DNA from 3 places in the Lysinibacillus sp. FSL M8-0134 genome. Region 2 is predicted to be linked to each of the others. Evidence: riboswitches for the same ligand, from Rfam matches in the RefSeq annotation. Region 2 holds a riboswitch; each other region holds the start of a gene.
What was found. A riboswitch is a leader RNA that binds a small molecule or an ion and turns the genes downstream of it on or off. The one in region 2 is predicted to bind S-adenosylmethionine.

Region 1 (5,870 bases), on a different contig from region 2:
CAATCAGGGAATTTAATGGAGGAAGCGGGCAAAATGCCTTCTGACGAACCACCGATTATTCATTTTAAAAAGGCACCAAAAGTTTTAGGTCAAATCAAAGGCTGGCAACCAAATGTAACGTTAGTAGGCTTTAAGCTGGAAGCGACGAATGATGAGGAATTTTTGCTTGCTCGTGCAAAACTACGCATGGAAACAGCCAATGCACAATTTATGGTAGCTAACAGCTCACAATCTTTATATGGTGGGGACGAGCCTCATTGGATTGTGCCTGCTGAAGGGCAGCCGATCAAGGTGATGGGTAAGCAACAGACAGCTCAAGCTCTAATGGACTGTTTACAGGGGGATTAAAAGGAGAACTGTGGAGAGGGTTTACTTCTGCACAGTTTTTTTGTTGTGAAAAATTGGATCTTCGTATATTATTTACTTAACGGTCGGTAAAAAAAGGAGGCCCTTATGGGAAATAGAGAACAAACCTTTCAAAAAATTTTAGAAGTTGCCTATGTGATGTTTGCAGAAAAAGGATTTGAGAAAACGAGCTTAGCTATGATTGCAGCAGAGGTCGGCATATCAAAACCAGCTATTTATTACTATTTTCAATCAAAGGATCAATTAATTTCTTTTTTGTTTGAGGAACTTTATAAAGAAATTCAATATGATATCGTTGTTGATTACAAGGAGCTATCTCCAAGCAATTTCATTGAGAAATTACTGAAGATTGGCTATAAGTCAATTGATGAACAGGACAAAGATCCTTATTTTAATAAAATATTTAGTCAGTATTTGTTATTAGCCGCTCGCGACGACCACTACATGCAACAGTTATTAGAGCTTCAATCAGATTATTTAGCAAGATTTTATGATATTTTACAATACGCAGTGCAACTAGAGGTGCTAGATGAAAATGCCAACATAGAAGCGAAAGCCCACATGTTAGCCATGCTCTATGATAATATTGGCAATTTTATGTTAACTGGTAGTCAATTGAACTATAAGGCTATTTGGAGGGAGGCAGTACATAGCGTCATTCAAGGGGGAAAAGATGAATAAGCAACTTGGTCATCGTCGTATTGAGGGCTTAGATTTTGCAAGAGCATTAGCAATGTTAGGTATGTTTATTGTAAACTTTGGCGTTATTTCAGGTTCAACTGCCAATGGTTCACAATGGCTCATTCAATTGCAAAGTCTTTTTGAGGGGCGCGCCTCTGCACTATTTGTCATTCTAGCAGGAATAGGGACTGCGCTGATGACGCGGAAAGCAAGGGAAGCAAAGGACCCAATTCTTATTCGCCAAAGTAAGTTAACTTTATGGAAGCGAGCTCTTTTTTTGTTTGTTGTTGGGATGGTTTTATATGTGGTCGGATGGACGGGAGATATTTTACATTATTACGGTGTTTATATGTTTCTTGCAGCTTTGTTGATAGCAACTTCAAAGAAAACCATGCTTTTTACAATTAGTGCGGTGATAATCGTTTCCCAATGGCTACAAATCCAATTCAATTATCTAGTTGGGTGGCATCCAAAATATATTTTATTAGAGTATATAGATTTTTGGACGGTAGAAGGTTTTATGAGAAATTTACTGTTTAATGGCTACCATCCCGTTTTTCCATGGATATCTTTTTTTCTCATTGGGATGATTGTAGGTACCTTAGATTTAACCAATAGGGCATTAAGAAAGAAATTAGTTACGGTAGGTATCTTGTTAGGAGTGATTATAGAAATTTTTTCAAAGGTGATTATTCACTTCTCGACAAAATATTTCTTAGATCATGATAGTGCGTTGTATTTATTTGATACAGGACCGATTCCACCAAATATAATGTATGTTCTATCAAATTCGGCTTCGGCTATTGTGATAATAGTAGGTTGTATGTATTTTGTAGAAACTTTCAAAAATAAAGTAATAGAAGCAATCATTAAAACGGGTCAATTGTCCTTAACACACTATGTTGGCCATGTCTTTATTGGCATCACTGTGTTAGAAGTTTTCGATTTATCGAATAATCTAACAGTCGTTTTTTCAATGCTCTATGCATGTTGTTATTTTTTAGGCTGTGTGTTTTTTTCGATATGGTGGAGGACTATCCATCAACGAGGTCCACTTGAACTCATTTTGAGAAAATGGTCCAATTAAAAAGTTTGAGAGTAGTCATCTATTTACTACTGATTTGGCATAAAATACATTTATATCGACTCATACAAATGTAGAAGATTGATATTACAAAGTATTCAGCTAGGTTTTCTAATATTTTATATTGACATTCGTATAGTAGAATTATAGAATTATTGTCAAGAAACGCAGTACTCTTATCAAGAGAGGTGGAGGGACTTGGCCCAACGAAGCCTCGGCAACCGAAAAGTTAGGTGCCAAATCCAACAGATGGTATCTGAGAGATAGGAGGGGCTATCAATCAGTTTGATGCGTTGGCCTCTTTTGTACAACAAGAATGAAAAAGAAGGGGTGTATCGTATGGCTCAATCAGTAAAGGTAGATGATAAAAAATTAGAGGCAATTGCCAAGGCAATTCAAAATCTTGAATTTGGTGAAGTGCATATTACGATCCAAGATGGTGTTATTGTGCAAATTAATAGGCTTGAAAAACAGAGATTTCCGCAGAAAAAATAACATTGATTTCAGTTGAACGATGTCAAAAGGCCACCAATAAGCATGAAGGATTTCCTTTGCTTACAAGTGGCCCTTTTTTTGTCTAAAAAATTAACTATAAAAGCTTTTTGGTATTTGCCCAATATGACGGCGATGGTATAGTAACGGTTCTTTTTGCCCGTTTGTAATGTCTTGCACATGCCCAATAAAAATGGTATGGTCGCCAGCATCTATTTGCTGAAACGTTTTACATTGTAAAATAGCTGCTGTATCATGTAAAATCGGTAGACCTAAAGATGAAGTGGACCACTGTGCCTGTGCAAAACGATCAGGGATTTTACTGGCAAATAGTGTACATAAATGTTCTTGGTCGCTTGCTAAAATATTGACCGCGAAATGAGAAGCATTCGTAAAATAAGAATGAAGCTGAGAATTTTTATCGAGTGACCACAAAATAAGGAGCGGGTCGATTGAAACAGATGCAAAGGAATTGACGGTTAAGCCTATAGGTTTTGTTTCATGACTTGTTGTGACAACTGTAACGCCTGTAGGGTAATTACCTAATGCCAATTTAAAAGCAGCTACTTGATCTGTCATTCAAATATCACCTCTTTATTAATATAAATTAGTTCACGGAGTAAGTAGGTAAAATGAACTTTTTTTTCATATCCTACTAGTAACTCCTTTTCTTGAGTAAATTTTAAACCAATTAAACATACAGGTAAAGGTAATGGGGAAAGAAAGGGGAATTGCCATGACTTTATATTTTGATCACCTGGTTCACCAAGTGGAATCACCAGAAAATATAAAGGTTTTCTTCAATAAACGAAATGTCCACACAGTGAATGGTGGGCAGCACACGATGTGGGGGACTTATAATACGTTAAGCTACTTTGGCTTAAGCTATATTGAACAAATTGCTATCTATGATCGTGATTTATTTGAGCAGGCAGCACAATACCCATATTCCTTACATTATACGTTTAAACGTGATCAAGAGCGCCAAGGATTTTCACGAATTGCCTTGCGTACCCAAAAAATTGAGGAAGAGGGTCAACGCTTACGAGCATTAGGTTATGATGTATATGGGCCGGATGCTTGCAGTCGAACAAGACCTGATGGCACTATTGTGAAGTGGAAGCTTCTCCATTTTGGCAAACCAGATCTTCTCATTGATTTTCCATTTTTAATTGAATGGGCAGAGGAAGATGAGGAACGTCTGTCACAATTAGTGACAAGCGGTGCTATTGATACAAAACAAGCGATTACAATGGAATCAATCCAATTGTATGTCAAGGATTTACAGAGAACAGTTCGTTTATGGCAGGAGGTATTGCAGCTACCAGAGCCTGTGCAACATGAGCAGTTCATCTCGTTACAGCTCCCGAATATGCGATTGGATTTTTATGAGGAAGAGGTTGCAGTAGCTATGACACTTGGTCATATAAAAGAAGGGCCATTTGGTGTGACATTAAAAGATCCTCATCGAACAAAGGAAACATTAGTATGTCCTGGCGCTTTTTATTGGATTAATCGATAATTACAAGATCCACTTCATATGCTGAAGTGGATTCAGACTGTAGACAAACTCGATGAATTTTGAGTTTGCCTACAGTCTTTTTTCTTTTACAATGAAATAAAGCTAAGCTATTGATTTCCACAATGGACGGACGCTTTCCGCGGGTGAGGTCGAGCTGCTTCCCTCGCTTCGCTCAGTCCAGGATCTCGACTTTTCCGCTTTTCCCGCAGGAGTGCCGCCCTTCGTTCCGCAGTTTTCTTAGAGCTTTTTTGAAATTATTTCAAGTGTAATTCCCTTTTGTCATGCTATATGCTTCACATACTTAGTATCAAATTTGCAAAGGGCCACCATTGGTAATAAAAAAAGCGGATGAAGGAATATTTCATTCCTGCTCCGCTGTCCATTTGGAACTAAGCTAATAGTCCATTACCGTTATAATTTCACAACATTTGATGCTTGAGGTCCACGATTACCCTCTACCACATCAAATGATACCTTTTGACCTTCTTCAAGTGTACGGAAGCCTTCCTCCTGGATGCCCGTAAAATGTACAAATACATCTTCTCCATCATCACATTCAATAAAGCCATAACCCTTTTCATTATTGAACCACTTTACGATCCCCTGTTGCATAAGCATTCGCCTCCAATGCGCTTGAATGTAAAATAAAGTTAAATAAGTTGTGCTCTCATTGAGAAAATGTGAAAAAATTGCATTTTCTCTTAGAACATACATGAATTGAACAAAGATGTCAATTGATTGTCGAAATGCTTGCATATCTGGCTTTCTTTTTTTTCACAATTAAGACTATAATGGAAATGAACAACATAGAAAGTAGGATGCCAAATGACAACGAAAAATCAACCATTATCAGATTTAGAAATCGCTAGTCAAGCAGTGATCAAACCTATTACGGAAATTGCCAAAGCTGCGGGTATTCCAGAGGATGCTCTTGAGCAGTATGGACGCTACAAAGCAAAGATTGACCCATTAAAAATTACAGCTCAGGGCGAGGATGCAAAAGTAGTATTAGTGTCTGCTATTAGTCCGACCCCAGCAGGTGAAGGAAAGTCGACAGTGACTGTAGGACTAGCAGATGCCCTTCATCAATTAGATAAGAAGGTGATGGTCGCTTTACGAGAACCATCATTAGGTCCAGTAATGGGCGTAAAAGGTGGCGCAACTGGCGGAGGTTACGCACAAGTAATACCAATGGAGGATATTAATTTACATTTCACTGGTGACCTTCATGCGATTACAACAGCCAACAATGCTTTATCCGCATTTATTGATAATCATATCCATCAAGGAAATGCATTAAACATTGATCCACGACGCATTATTTGGAAACGTGTAATGGACTTAAATGATCGTGCTCTACGTAAAGTAGTCGTTGGTTTAGGGGGACCAGTTCAAGGCATGCCTCGTGAGGACGGCTTTGATATTACGGTAGCCTCTGAAATCATGGCAGTGTTCTGTTTAGCAACAAGTATTGAGGATCTACGTGAACGCATCGCTAGTATCGTGATTGGCTACACATTCGAGCGTGAGCCAGTCTTTGTACGAGATTTACAGGTAGAAGGTGCTCTTACTTTATTATTAAAGGATGCCTTCAAGCCAAACTTAGTACAAACATTAGAAGGAACACCTGCCATTATTCATGGTGGTCCATTTGCCAATATCGCTCACGGCTGTAATTCCATTATGGCGACACAAACAGCTCGTAAGCTAGCGGATATCGTGGTG
Region 2 (5,870 bases):
GTAGGGTCAGTTAAAAAGAAAAAACATCTTCGATTAATGAAGATGTTCGATTGCTATTTATAATGGTACGTACTAGCTCTAACATGGTTACGTTGGATTTGATTGAACCATGCGCGGTCTTTTTCTTCTTGTTTTAACGTACCAACAATGGAGGAGGAGCAGCTCACACAAATTTTAGCCTGTGTAATTTGTCCACAACGTTCACAAGGTGCACCTAAATTAGGGAAAATTGATTTTTTTAACTTTCCTGCTTTTACCCATTTGAAAAGCATCTCAGAGGACACTCCTGTTAAAGTGACAACCTCATCATTTGTTAAGTAGCGATTATTTTTTCTTAATAGAAAGTGATGCAACTCTGAAAATATATCTTCTTCTCTCACATCTATTCTCTTATGAAATAGCAACATTACAAGTCCTCTCCTCGTCCCATTAATTAATAGTTTCATTAACTGTTATAGGTTGTTCGTCATATTTATAATTTTCCCAACGATTACGGGCAAGCTTTCGATATTTTGGCGAGACATTTCTATCAGCGATTAAGCGAGAGAAGCCTTTTTGGGCTTCCGCCATATCACCAAGTCGGAGGCTTAGTTCAGCATGTAAAAACTGAATTCTCTCTCCACCCTCCTGATTGGATGCAAAGGATTTACTATAAAAGTCTCTTGCTGCAAAAAGGTAGCGTTTTTCGGATTCTTCATCGTTTTTTAAACGATATAGCCAACCTATTTTTAATGCGAAATTCGCCATTAAGAGAGATTCTTCCATTGAAGCACGGGATACTAAATAAGCAAGCTTAAAACTGATTATGGCATCATCGATTGTACGTTCCTGGCAGATGTCCATGGGTTTTTGGAGCTCTTTAATGTATAGTTCATCAATGAGCTGCATGAACGGTCCATAAGTCCTTGTCATAGATTTGTGGTAGGCGTAGCCACAATGTGGGCATACAGCGACCTCATACAGCAAAGGATTTAGGCCATCATAAACAGGCATGAAATCTGTTTGTTCCTCGATGATTTTATATCGATTAGGGCGTACTTTATATGTTGTAAAATGCCTTTTGCAAAATTTGCAATCTACACTACTTTCGTAGTAATAAATGTTAAATGCCATAAGAATCAACTCCTTTGCCTGCTTTAGAAAATTATTTCTTTTGTTCTATCTATTCGTTAAAAAGTGTCGTTCAATATATTTAAATGATTATCTTTTATTTTAACAATTCTGTGTTCTTTGGTATACTCCTTTAGAATTATTAAAATAAAAATAATCATTACATTATTTATTAATTGTCACTAGAACTGTTCCTTTAATAGTATTTATCGGTGCTGTTAATGTAAGTTATATAGATGGTTGAAAGTTTGTCGAAATACGTACAAATATTTTATTAGTAATCGTTAAAGGGATTTTTTTGTGTGGTTCAAAAGTATTGTTTTGGAGGATGATTCAAGTTGAACTATAAAATAGTGTTTTTTGATGTAGACGGCACACTCATCAATTATGAGGATGGCTGTGTAGAAGAAAGTACAAAGCAGGCAATTGATTTATTAAAGAATAAGGGAATTCACCTTGTAGCAGCTACAGGAAGACCTTTATCCATGTGCCGTGAGTTGGAAGAGTTGGGGATAGAGACCTTTATTACGGCAAATGGTGCATATGTGAAACATCATGATCTTGTCCTACATAAAACGCCTATTGCTAAAGAGATTGTCCAAAATGTTGAGGCTTTTGCAATGGAACAACAGCATAGCTTAACATTTTTTACAGAGCAGCTAGCGATGAATAGCATACAAAGTCCAGCTGCTTTACATGCTATGCAGGAAACATTGTCTTTGGGAGATTTTCCGGTTATAAATGAAAAAATTACGAATGAGGAAGTTTTTCTCATGTGTCTATATACAGATGAACAGGGAGAAAAAAGATATGTTAGTCAATTTCCGAATATATTATGGCAGCGATGGCATCCTTATATTGTGAATGTACTACAGCAGGATGTTTCCAAGTCAATAGCTGTTCAAGCAGTACTAGATTATTTTAACATTGATTCTAAAAATGCCATTGCTTTTGGAGATGGGGATAATGATATGGATATGCTGGAGCTGGTAGGATTAGGAATTGCTATGGGAAATGGCAGCTTAGCTTTGAAAAACGTTGCTGATTTTGTTACAAAGAAATCTACCGAGGGCGGTATTGACTTTGCTTTGCGTCAGCTTCAAATAATTTAAAACAATCTTCAAGTTGCTTCTTCTGTTTTCCGCAGTTTGATTATAATGAAACCTGTATATTTTATAGTTAAAAAATTTTTAGGTGGGATAGTTTATGGCACATCACGTGCAATCTCTAATTGAACATTACGGGTATTTTGGCATTATCGTAATCCTAATTGGAGGTATAGTTGGATTGCCACTTCCTGATGAAGTTTTCTTAACATATGTAGGTTATAGTGTTTATAGGGAAAGCCTTGAACATATCCCTGCATTAGTAAGTGCCATGATTGGCGCAGTTGGAGGTATTACTTTAAGCTACTATATTGGTTATCGATTTGGCTTACCATTACTACAAAAGTATGGGCCAAAAATTCATATAACTGAACAAAAAATTGATTTTACGAAAAAAATGTTTGCCAAAATTGGACCTATCTTATTGTTAATAGGCTATTTTATCCCTGGTGTCCGCCACATAACAGCGTATATTGCGGCTATTAATAATTATCCATATAAAAAGTTTGCGTTCTTTGCCTATACAGGAGCATTTATCTGGACATTCACATTTATAACGTTAGGGAAAATGCTTGGAGAGAAATGGCGGTTTGTTGGTTACTACTTATCCCATTATAGTATGTATCTCATCCTATTATTTGTTCTATTAATGTTCGTCGTTTACTTTATATTCAAAAAAAGAAATGTACAAAAATAAAAGTCGGTATCTCTATACCGACTTTTAAGTTATGGCAAAATAGCAAAGGAGCGAACAGGGAATCCAGATGCTTTTTCTGGTTTAGGTACAATATTAAAAATAATTGCACCTGTTGCAGGTAGCTTGTCTAAATTAGTCATTAACTCAATTTGATAAGTGTCTTGTTCGAGCACAAAGTATTCACCATCTAGTTTGCCATTTTTACGAAAATCAGCTGCTGAATCAGTATCGAATGTTTCGTGACCAATCGCACTAACTTTACGTTCCGTCAGTAAAAATTGTAAAGCCTCTAAGCCCCAACCTGGAATATGGTTATACCCTTCCGCATCTTTATTGCTGAATGCTTCCTTATCTGGCCAACGTTTACTCCAATCGGTACGTAGCGCTACAAAGGTACCTGCCTCAATTTTTCCGTGCTGTGCTTCAAACTCAAGTATATCTTGAACACTTAAAGAAAAATCATGATTGCTAGCAGCTTCTTCGGACTTATCAATGACAACAAGGGGAAGAACAAGCTCTTTTAAATCGAGCTCTTCAAGGTACCGTGTGTCTCGCACAAAATGAATGGGTGGGTCGATATGCGTACCATATTGACCAGGGAAAGTGAACTGTTGTGCAAAGAACCCATCATCGTGAGAGAATAATGTTTCAAATTTTGCATCTTCGAACATGAAAAAATGGGGTGAGTTAGGGCCGAATGTATGTGTTAAATCGACCCATTGTTTAGATTTTAATAATTGTAATGCTTGTAATAATTCATTAGGCATCGTTTTCCCTGCTTTCTTAAAATAGTAGTAAAAAAAGAGCCCCCTATAGAAGAGGACTCCTGAATAAACAACGGTAGTTCATCTTCTCATCTTCAAGGCTTTGGAATTAGGCCAATTGGAATTAGCACCATACTGTTGAGCTGGTTGCTGAGACTTCATCGGGCCAATCCCTCCGTCTCTCTTGATAAGAAAAATATAAGAATTTTCAGAAATAATAATACAAACACTTTATCATAGTTTTCTATAGTTTACAAGTTCAATAGGGATACAAGGTTAGGGTTTTTTTCACCAATTTAAATTCAATATGACACCACAACAGCCATTATCAATTAGACGTATTCTAAAACTATCAGGTGTATAGTTCGTTTCGAATTTCATCGTAATACCTGTGGATGAAATTAATTTCTCCACTTCTGCTTTATTTGAAAGTTGTGCTGCATTCATTAAATCATGGGCAAATTGCTGGGAGCTTTCAATTTTATCCGTCAGTAATTGGGCTTGCTGCATAATTGCCTTTATCCGTGTAACCGATGATTTTAATTTATGTGTATCAACAGGTGGAAAGGGATTGTTGGTCGGCATTGCAAGATGTTGGGGAAAGGATCTTACAGCAAGGTGGTTGGCAATTGGTGGCGCTGAGTAATGATAGGGATGAACGAAATACGGATAAGGATTGTAATACAATGGAATTCCTCCTATCCTATAGCTGATATCTTATCTTATGTATTCAAGCGAATTTAGGTGTAACTCCATTCTTGTCTTACTTATAACACAAAAAGGAAGCCACAGGGAGCTTCCTTTTTATCAATATTGTATATATACCGATGTTAAATTACCAAAATATCAAGTAAATGCTAGATAAACGGACTAACAATATTATTGTTTTTTATTATCGAAAAGCAACCATAATAATGTAACAATCGCTGCTAGCATAACCATTAGGAATCCATAAAGAGGCGTATGTGCTAATGATTGATGGCGAATAATAAAACCTCCAATATAGGATCCTAAAAATATACCAATGTTAAAAGCAGAAATGTTTAATGCTGAAGCCATAGAAATAGCTGACGGCACATATTTTTCAGACAGTAGAACAGCATATAACTGTAATCCTGGGACATTCATGAACATAAATAATCCCATTGTCAGTACCATGACTAAACCGATAATCGGTGATTCAAGAGTGAAGCCAATACCAAGTAACGCTAAGGCAAGTCCAACAAAAATTATAAAGATGGAACGTAGCGGATTTTGGTTAGCAAAATGGCCTCCTAATGTATTACCAATAGCAACGCAAATACCATAGACAACTAATATAATTACTACTGCATGTGGGGAATAGCCCATATATTGCTCTAAAATAGGTGAAACATACGTATAGACTACAAAGGCCCCACCATATCCAATAGCTGTAATGAAAAGGATTAATAACATGCGAATATTGCCTAATACTTTGCCAATATCACGTAAAGAAATAGGATTACCTTTTGATAATTGGTTAGGTACTAGTAAAGCATTACTAATTAAACCGATAATGCCTATAATGACGATAAAAATGAACGACATACGCCAGTCTGTTACTTGTCCAATAAATGTACCAAGTGGAACACCGGTCACAGTAGCTAGCGTTAAGCCTGTAAACATAAAGGCAATCGCGCTTGCTCGTTTATTTGGTTCAACTACATCAGCTGCTATAACAGAGGCGATCGACATAAACACACCATGAGCTAATGCTGAAATAATACGACCTATTATCAGTATAGAAAAAATTGGTGCGATAGCTGCAGTTAAATTCCCCGCTATAAAAATGGTCATAACAAGCAATAAAACTGTTTTTCGACTAAGACGAGATGTTAAGGCTGTTAATAATGGAGCACCAACAGTGACACCTAGTGCGTATATAGAAACGGTTAAACCGGCAGTGCTTAAAGATATACCAAAATCATCTGTAATTAATGGTAAAAGTCCAACACTGATAAATTCAGTGGACCCTATACCAAATGCACTGATTGCAAGTGCTAGCAATGTCAATTTTGCATTTGGCTTTTTTGATTGTGACATTTTACTAATATCTCCTTTGATTTTTTTTAGTATGTGTAGTAATATTCATGCATGCCTAAAAGTTGTGTAGAGTACTTTTAGTTACTTTTGAATATTACGGGGGTTTACAATGCAAAAAATTTATAATAT
Region 3 (5,870 bases), on a different contig from region 2:
CTTCATCACTAATGACCCTGTCCATATCTATTTGTTAGAGGATTATATTTGGCATGATGTCCTTATCAATAGACTAGTAAAACGCGATGATCAGGAGCTTGAGGATTGGATTGCGAAAGAGCGAAAAGGTTTTTTCTTAGAATAAAGATGAGAAAAGGGGAGCATTCTGAATAAATTAGTGTTGCTAGGTTTAGGGTGTCTACTAATGTTAGCAGCATGTAATGCTACGCCACCTACCACTCCACTCAGCATTCGTGAACTACCTATCGTCCCAGAACATGTGCAGAAAAACATCGTTTCTCAGGACAATATTCAATTATTGTATGAAGATGACGCGACGTATTATCTCGTCTATTATTCAAAGGGGAATGTACTAGCAAGTATCGAAGTAGGGGAAAATAGACTTATCATTCATCTTAATGAAGGCAGCGAGCAACGAAAAGAGGCCCAACCATATGTTTTTAAAATATCGAAAAGCCCTGAACAGAACCTTATTGAGGTCTTCATCAACAAGCAAAACACACCCATCGATCGTATGACCATCCTGTGAAAAAAGAAACCGAAATCTCACTTTGATGAGATTTCGGCTTTTTGTAATTTGTCTTAATAAAAGACTTTATCAACATTGTATTTGGAGCGGAAAGTATTAATGGCATATGTTTCGTAAATTTCACGTTCCATTGGATCTTCTACTTCATAGACTTCAATTTTGAACACTTCATCACGGTGGTTTTTCATCGGTGATACATTATCCTCAAAGTGCTTTTTAATACGTTGACGGATTTTACGAGCTTTCCCAACGAATAATAGCTCATTCTTGTCATTATAGAATAAGAAAATGCCGCCTTTATCACGTGTGATTTTATGGAAATCAATAAAGCCAAAATAAGGTGTGATTGGCACATCACCTGGTTTTACTTCTTGTTCGCGTTGACGGATAACTACATCTGGTTTTGGAAATTCAATTTTAATCAAACTATTCACGTTCCTCTCTCTTACTAAAGCTATATGGTAACATAAATACGGCATGTTTACCATAAATTTTAAATATCGAAAAGCCACTAACAGCAAGCTTAGTGTACTTCAAATGGACAAAGAACATGCATAGCGAATCACAAAATATTCTATGAATTATTGATATTCTAACTAGTTCATGTTACAATTCAAGGTAATTAAATAATCTTATCAAGAGAAGCTGAGGGATATGGCCCTATGACGCTTCAGCAACCTCTAACATGTGTTAGAAAGGTGCTAATTCCAACAAAGGATATTCCTTTGAGAGATAAGAGTGGACGTGAAAAAAATCCTTCTCATTCTATCTCGTATGGAATGAGGGGGATTTTTTAATTTTTAGAAAAAGAGAGCGAAAACAGAGAGGGGAACGCAAGATGCCAATTAATATTCCGAAAAATTTACCAGCTGGAGAACATTTACGTGAGGAAAAAATCTTCGTGATGGAAGAGGATCGTGCGAAAACACAGCAAATTCGTCCGTTAAATATATTAATTTTAAATTTAATGCCGGAAAAAGAAAAAACAGAACTCCAATTATTACGGTTATTAGGGAATACACCGTTACAGGTCAATATTACGTTTTTAAACACTGCCACACATGAATCAAAAAATGTTAGTAAATCTCATTTACAGCTATTTTATACGACATTCAACCAAATTCGTCATCGACGCTATGATGGCATGATTATTACAGGGGCGCCAGTAGAAAAATTGGCTTTTGAAGAGGTCAACTATTGGCAAGAAATTTCAGAAATTATGGATTGGTCCAAAGAGAATGTGACATCCGTATTACATATTTGTTGGGGAGCACAGGCTGCTTTGTATCACCACTATGGAATTGGAAAGATAGAGCTTTCAGCTAAATGTTCTGGTGTCTATTCCCATGTCATTACCGATTTAACGGTAGATTTAGTGCGGGGCTTTAGTGATTTATTTACCGCTCCTCATTCTCGCCATACGTCTGTGTCAATTGACGATGTACGCAATCATCCAGACTTACGCTTATTATCTTATTCGGAGGATGCAGGGGTATTTATCGTACAATCAAAAGATAATAAAAACATTATGATTACAGGTCACCTGGAATATGATGCAACAACACTAGCCGATGAATACAGTCGTGATGTGGCTAAGGGCCTTGATATCGCCGTTCCCGTAAACTACTTTCCAAACGATGATCCAACTAAAGAGCCTATTAATACATGGCGTGCCCACACCCATTTATTATTCTCGAACTGGTTGAACTACTATGTATACCAAGAAACACCATATGAATGGGATTTTGTTGACGAAATTGAGTATCATATTTAATTCAAATAAAAAGTCTAATTTCTTGCTAATTTAAAAGAAATTAGACTTTTTGATTGTCATTGCTTGTTTCTGCTTTGGGCATTTCGCTCGTTTCAGCTTTCGCTTTGCGATTGCGAATAATCGCCACAATCAGTAAAAGGATCGGTAATAGAATGGTGATGAAAAAAGAAAAGATTGGCCAAATTTCATTATTATATTTGTTCGAATGGACAATGTTTGGGTGAACTATTTGAGAAAGCCCAATAACAATTAGTCCCATCGGTATAATGAGAGGCCGATGATCCTTGATTTTTAAAATCTGGGCAAGGCCGACAACGGTCGTATAGAAATACATAAAAGTTCGAATATAAATGGATGAGATCCACATAAAGGCCATTATAATCTCAATCCGCTGCAAAAAATTCCCTATCGATATTCTTTGTGCTAAGGCATAGCTTGGAAAGGTTCTAGAAGCCGTATTTTCAGGACCTAGTACAAGAATTGATAGCACAATCAATGTCACTAAAACAAATCCACCTAAGATGGTCCCAATATAAAACCCTTTCTGCGCGGATTGCTGTACATTAACCGCAGCAGGGTAAAGCATTAATAACACAATTAATGGAAAGGAAAAAATACTCATAAAACGAATAATACTATAAAACATTGATGATTTTGTTGCCTCGAGTACAGGTTGAATATTTTCAAACGTAATCTGAGGGGTAATACAGACAACAAAAAAAATAAAAATAAAGACAAATAACGGAAAGAGGATTTCTGCAGACCGCGCAAAAGTTTCAATGCCTAAATAGGCAGCATACATAATGATAATAATAAATAGCAAGGCAATCGCCATGGTCGGTGTTTCCGGCATCACTTCTGTTTTCATGAATATCCCGATAAAATAGAGTAATTCTCCAGCGGAAAGAAAGGTTAGAATCAGGAAACAAATGGCTGTGAATTTCCCCAAAAAGGGACCGAGTATTTTTTCGTTTGCCTCAATAAAATTAAGAGAAGGTGTTTGGTTGGCTAGCGTCATAAATAATTTAATAACCAGTAAACTGAGGATGACCCCAATGCTGGCAGCAATCCACGAATCTTGCTTAGCGGCACTTGTGATGCTAGCGGGAATAATTAAAATAGCTGTACCGATTGAATAAAGGAGGGTAATAATTGTAAACTGTCTTGAGCTAATGATTTCCTTTTCCATCGAATCCCTTCCTTTTTTAGTCATTCTCTCTATTTGCTTAATGACAAAATATAATCTCTAATCGGTGTAAATATAAATGTTATTAAATCTAATGGGCTCGGAATATGGATTTTAAGGGCAATTGCCATATTTAAAGCTGTACCAATAAGTAACAAAATGGAGAACACAACAATGCCCTTTGTATCCTGTTGTTTTTTTAGTTTTGGAATAAAAATAATGCCTACGATGACCGAGATGATCAAGATCGCAACGGCTAGAACCACTTCGTTACTCCTCCTTTGGTTTGTTTAGTAATGAGTTTTGCATTGTACCTAAACCTTGCGTTTTCACCTTCACATGAACATGAATCGGCAATTCTGGAAAGATAGTTGGCCAATCATTTTTGATTTTTTTCCACTGTTTTGCATCTGCCCGATGGAGTGTATCACCAAATCCTAGAACATCAACTTCATATTGTTGTTGTATTTTCTCTAATGCTTCTTCGATTCGCCCTTTGATACCTTGAGCTGTTTTTTGATTCACATAATCAATAGATTTAGGTTTTGAAAGGTCGATATCACATTCTACTTCTCCCACGTTCTGCTCCACTTCTATTTGAACATCGATTGCTGGCTCTCCATGTTGAAAGGAGCCTTTTACTTTTGTTTTGGAATGTGTGATTTCTGTAGATAAAGTACCTTTCTTCGGACAAGCGATGATTTCAATGGTACTTTTAATTTTGTCACTGAGAAAACTAACACTTTTACTTTCTTCCTCTGTCAGTAATCCGATGAATTTATCCTTTTTAAAGACAGCTAGACCTGCGTATTGTAATAAAACGGGTGTTTTGACGCGCTGAACATTGGCTTGATCGACGCCTAATTTTTTATCGCCGTGAATTTCAATCGCAGAAATTAATGCTCCTTTATCCTTACTACTTAATGTGTTAACTAATTCATCTATATTAATAGCGATTGTGGAGCCCCAAGCCTTTTCAGAAACCTCAAGTGAATTTAACATTTTATTAGCAGGCACCTTTTCGATGGGTGTTAGTACATTTAACACATCCTTTGCTGCAGCCTCATAAGACATAATGACATCGAAATCTTTTCGAAATTCATGATCCCTCGAAATTAAATCAAGTGATTCACTGATTCCTTCTTTTGCGAGCTCTTCTCCTAAGACGACTACTTGCAGATGAGCAAAATAGGGTTTCCGTGCTGCAAGTGTTGTCATTTTGCGAATAGCCTCAAAGATAGTCTCACCCCTCGCATGATAGCTAATAACAGGGGAGCGTTGTGTGGAGGCTTGTTTCATCGACACTTCACTAGGATCGACAATCTGCACAGTGACCTCATATGCATCGTCTATTTTATCTATTCCAAGTGCAACGACAATGGCTAATTCATTTAATTCACGCTTACTCCAGCAACCACTTAATAATAAAGTGAGGATGCAAAGTAAGCCGATCACTTTTATTTTCGCCATATTTAATTTCCTCATTTATTCAGTAGTGATTACCTCTTTTTTACATCTTTATATTGATGGCCTCTGACAATGTTTTTCTGGTTAACTAAACGAGGTCGTGTTAGTAACTTTCTACGTGGGAATAATAGAAAGGCATCTTTTTGATCCTTCAGGACTAACGGTGCAAAAGGGCTTAAATAAGGTACACCAAATGATCGAATACTACATAAATGTAGAATAATCAACATAATGCCAAACATTACACCAAATAAACCAAACATCGCAGCACAAATCATTAATGGAAACCGTAGCACACGAATAGTATTCGATAGGCCATAAGCAGGGAAGAGGAAACTACAAATGGCTGTTAAGGCGACAATGATGACCATTACAGCAGAAACAATGCCTGCTTCAACCGCTGCTTGACCAATAACTAAGGTACCTACAATCGACACAGCAGGACCGATTGTTCTTGGCATACGAAGTCCAGCTTCCCTCAAAACCTCAAAGGCAATCTCCATTATGAGTGCCTCTACTACAGCTGGGAAGGGGACGCCCTCCCTTTGCGATGCAATACTGATTAACATTGGTGTTGGCAGCATTTCTTGGTGAAAGGTTGTAATGGCTACATACAGTGATGGTGCTACTAATGCTAGACTAATACCAAAAAAGCGCAATATGCGGATCAGGGAGCTTATCATCCAATGCTGATAATAATCTTCTGCTGACTGTAAAAAAGATGTAAATAACGCTGGCACCACTAAGACAAAGGGTGTTCCATCTACTAAAATCGCTACTTTCCCATCTAATAATTCACCAGCAATGACATCGGGACGTTCGGAGTTGTAGATAGTTGGAAACATGGTATTTTTAGAATCCTGAATGAAATCCTCAATATAACCACTTTCCAA

Region 1: linked by a shared signal. The riboswitch ahead of MKY49_RS07885 (YezD family protein) and the one ahead of MKY49_RS21230 (cyclase family protein) in region 2 are both predicted to bind S-adenosylmethionine.
Region 3: linked by a shared signal. The riboswitch ahead of metA (homoserine O-acetyltransferase MetA) and the one ahead of MKY49_RS21230 (cyclase family protein) in region 2 are both predicted to bind S-adenosylmethionine.

Annotation. Positions count from the first base shown of each region.
Region 1 covers NZ_JBBPAJ010000001.1:1,602,556-1,608,425, forward strand. The annotation lists gene MKY49_RS07870 (phosphopantothenoylcysteine decarboxylase domain-containing protein) at 1-348, shown strand, start outside; gene MKY49_RS07875 (TetR/AcrR family transcriptional regulator) at 454-1,047, shown strand; gene MKY49_RS07880 (DUF418 domain-containing protein) at 1,040-2,134, shown strand; SAM riboswitch class I at 2,305-2,401, shown strand; gene MKY49_RS07885 (YezD family protein) at 2,471-2,626, shown strand; gene MKY49_RS07890 (flavin reductase family protein) at 2,717-3,202, opposite strand; gene MKY49_RS07895 (VOC family protein) at 3,360-4,145, shown strand; gene MKY49_RS07900 (cold-shock protein) at 4,557-4,757, opposite strand; gene MKY49_RS07905 (formate--tetrahydrofolate ligase) at 4,971-5,870, shown strand, end outside.
Region 2 covers NZ_JBBPAJ010000002.1:271,815-277,684, reverse strand. The annotation lists gene MKY49_RS21250 (hypothetical protein) at 54-407, opposite strand; gene MKY49_RS21245 (DUF2225 domain-containing protein) at 430-1,113, opposite strand; gene MKY49_RS21240 (Cof-type HAD-IIB family hydrolase) at 1,449-2,222, shown strand; gene MKY49_RS21235 (DedA family protein) at 2,317-2,913, shown strand; gene MKY49_RS21230 (cyclase family protein) at 2,943-3,680, opposite strand; SAM riboswitch class I at 3,764-3,871, opposite strand; gene MKY49_RS21225 (hypothetical protein) at 3,966-4,364, opposite strand; gene MKY49_RS21220 (MFS transporter) at 4,557-5,741, opposite strand; gene MKY49_RS21215 (winged helix-turn-helix transcriptional regulator) at 5,851-5,870, shown strand, end outside.
Region 3 covers NZ_JBBPAJ010000001.1:2,309,139-2,315,008, reverse strand. The annotation lists gene MKY49_RS11760 (TrmB family transcriptional regulator) at 1-145, shown strand, start outside; gene MKY49_RS11755 (hypothetical protein) at 206-550, shown strand; gene MKY49_RS11750 (nucleotide excision repair endonuclease) at 604-975, opposite strand; SAM riboswitch class I at 1,180-1,289, shown strand; gene metA (homoserine O-acetyltransferase MetA) at 1,389-2,324, shown strand; gene MKY49_RS11740 (GerAB/ArcD/ProY family transporter) at 2,365-3,513, opposite strand; gene MKY49_RS11735 (hypothetical protein) at 3,543-3,776, opposite strand; gene MKY49_RS11730 (Ger(x)C family spore germination protein) at 3,781-4,980, opposite strand; gene MKY49_RS11725 (spore germination protein) at 5,010-5,870, opposite strand, start outside.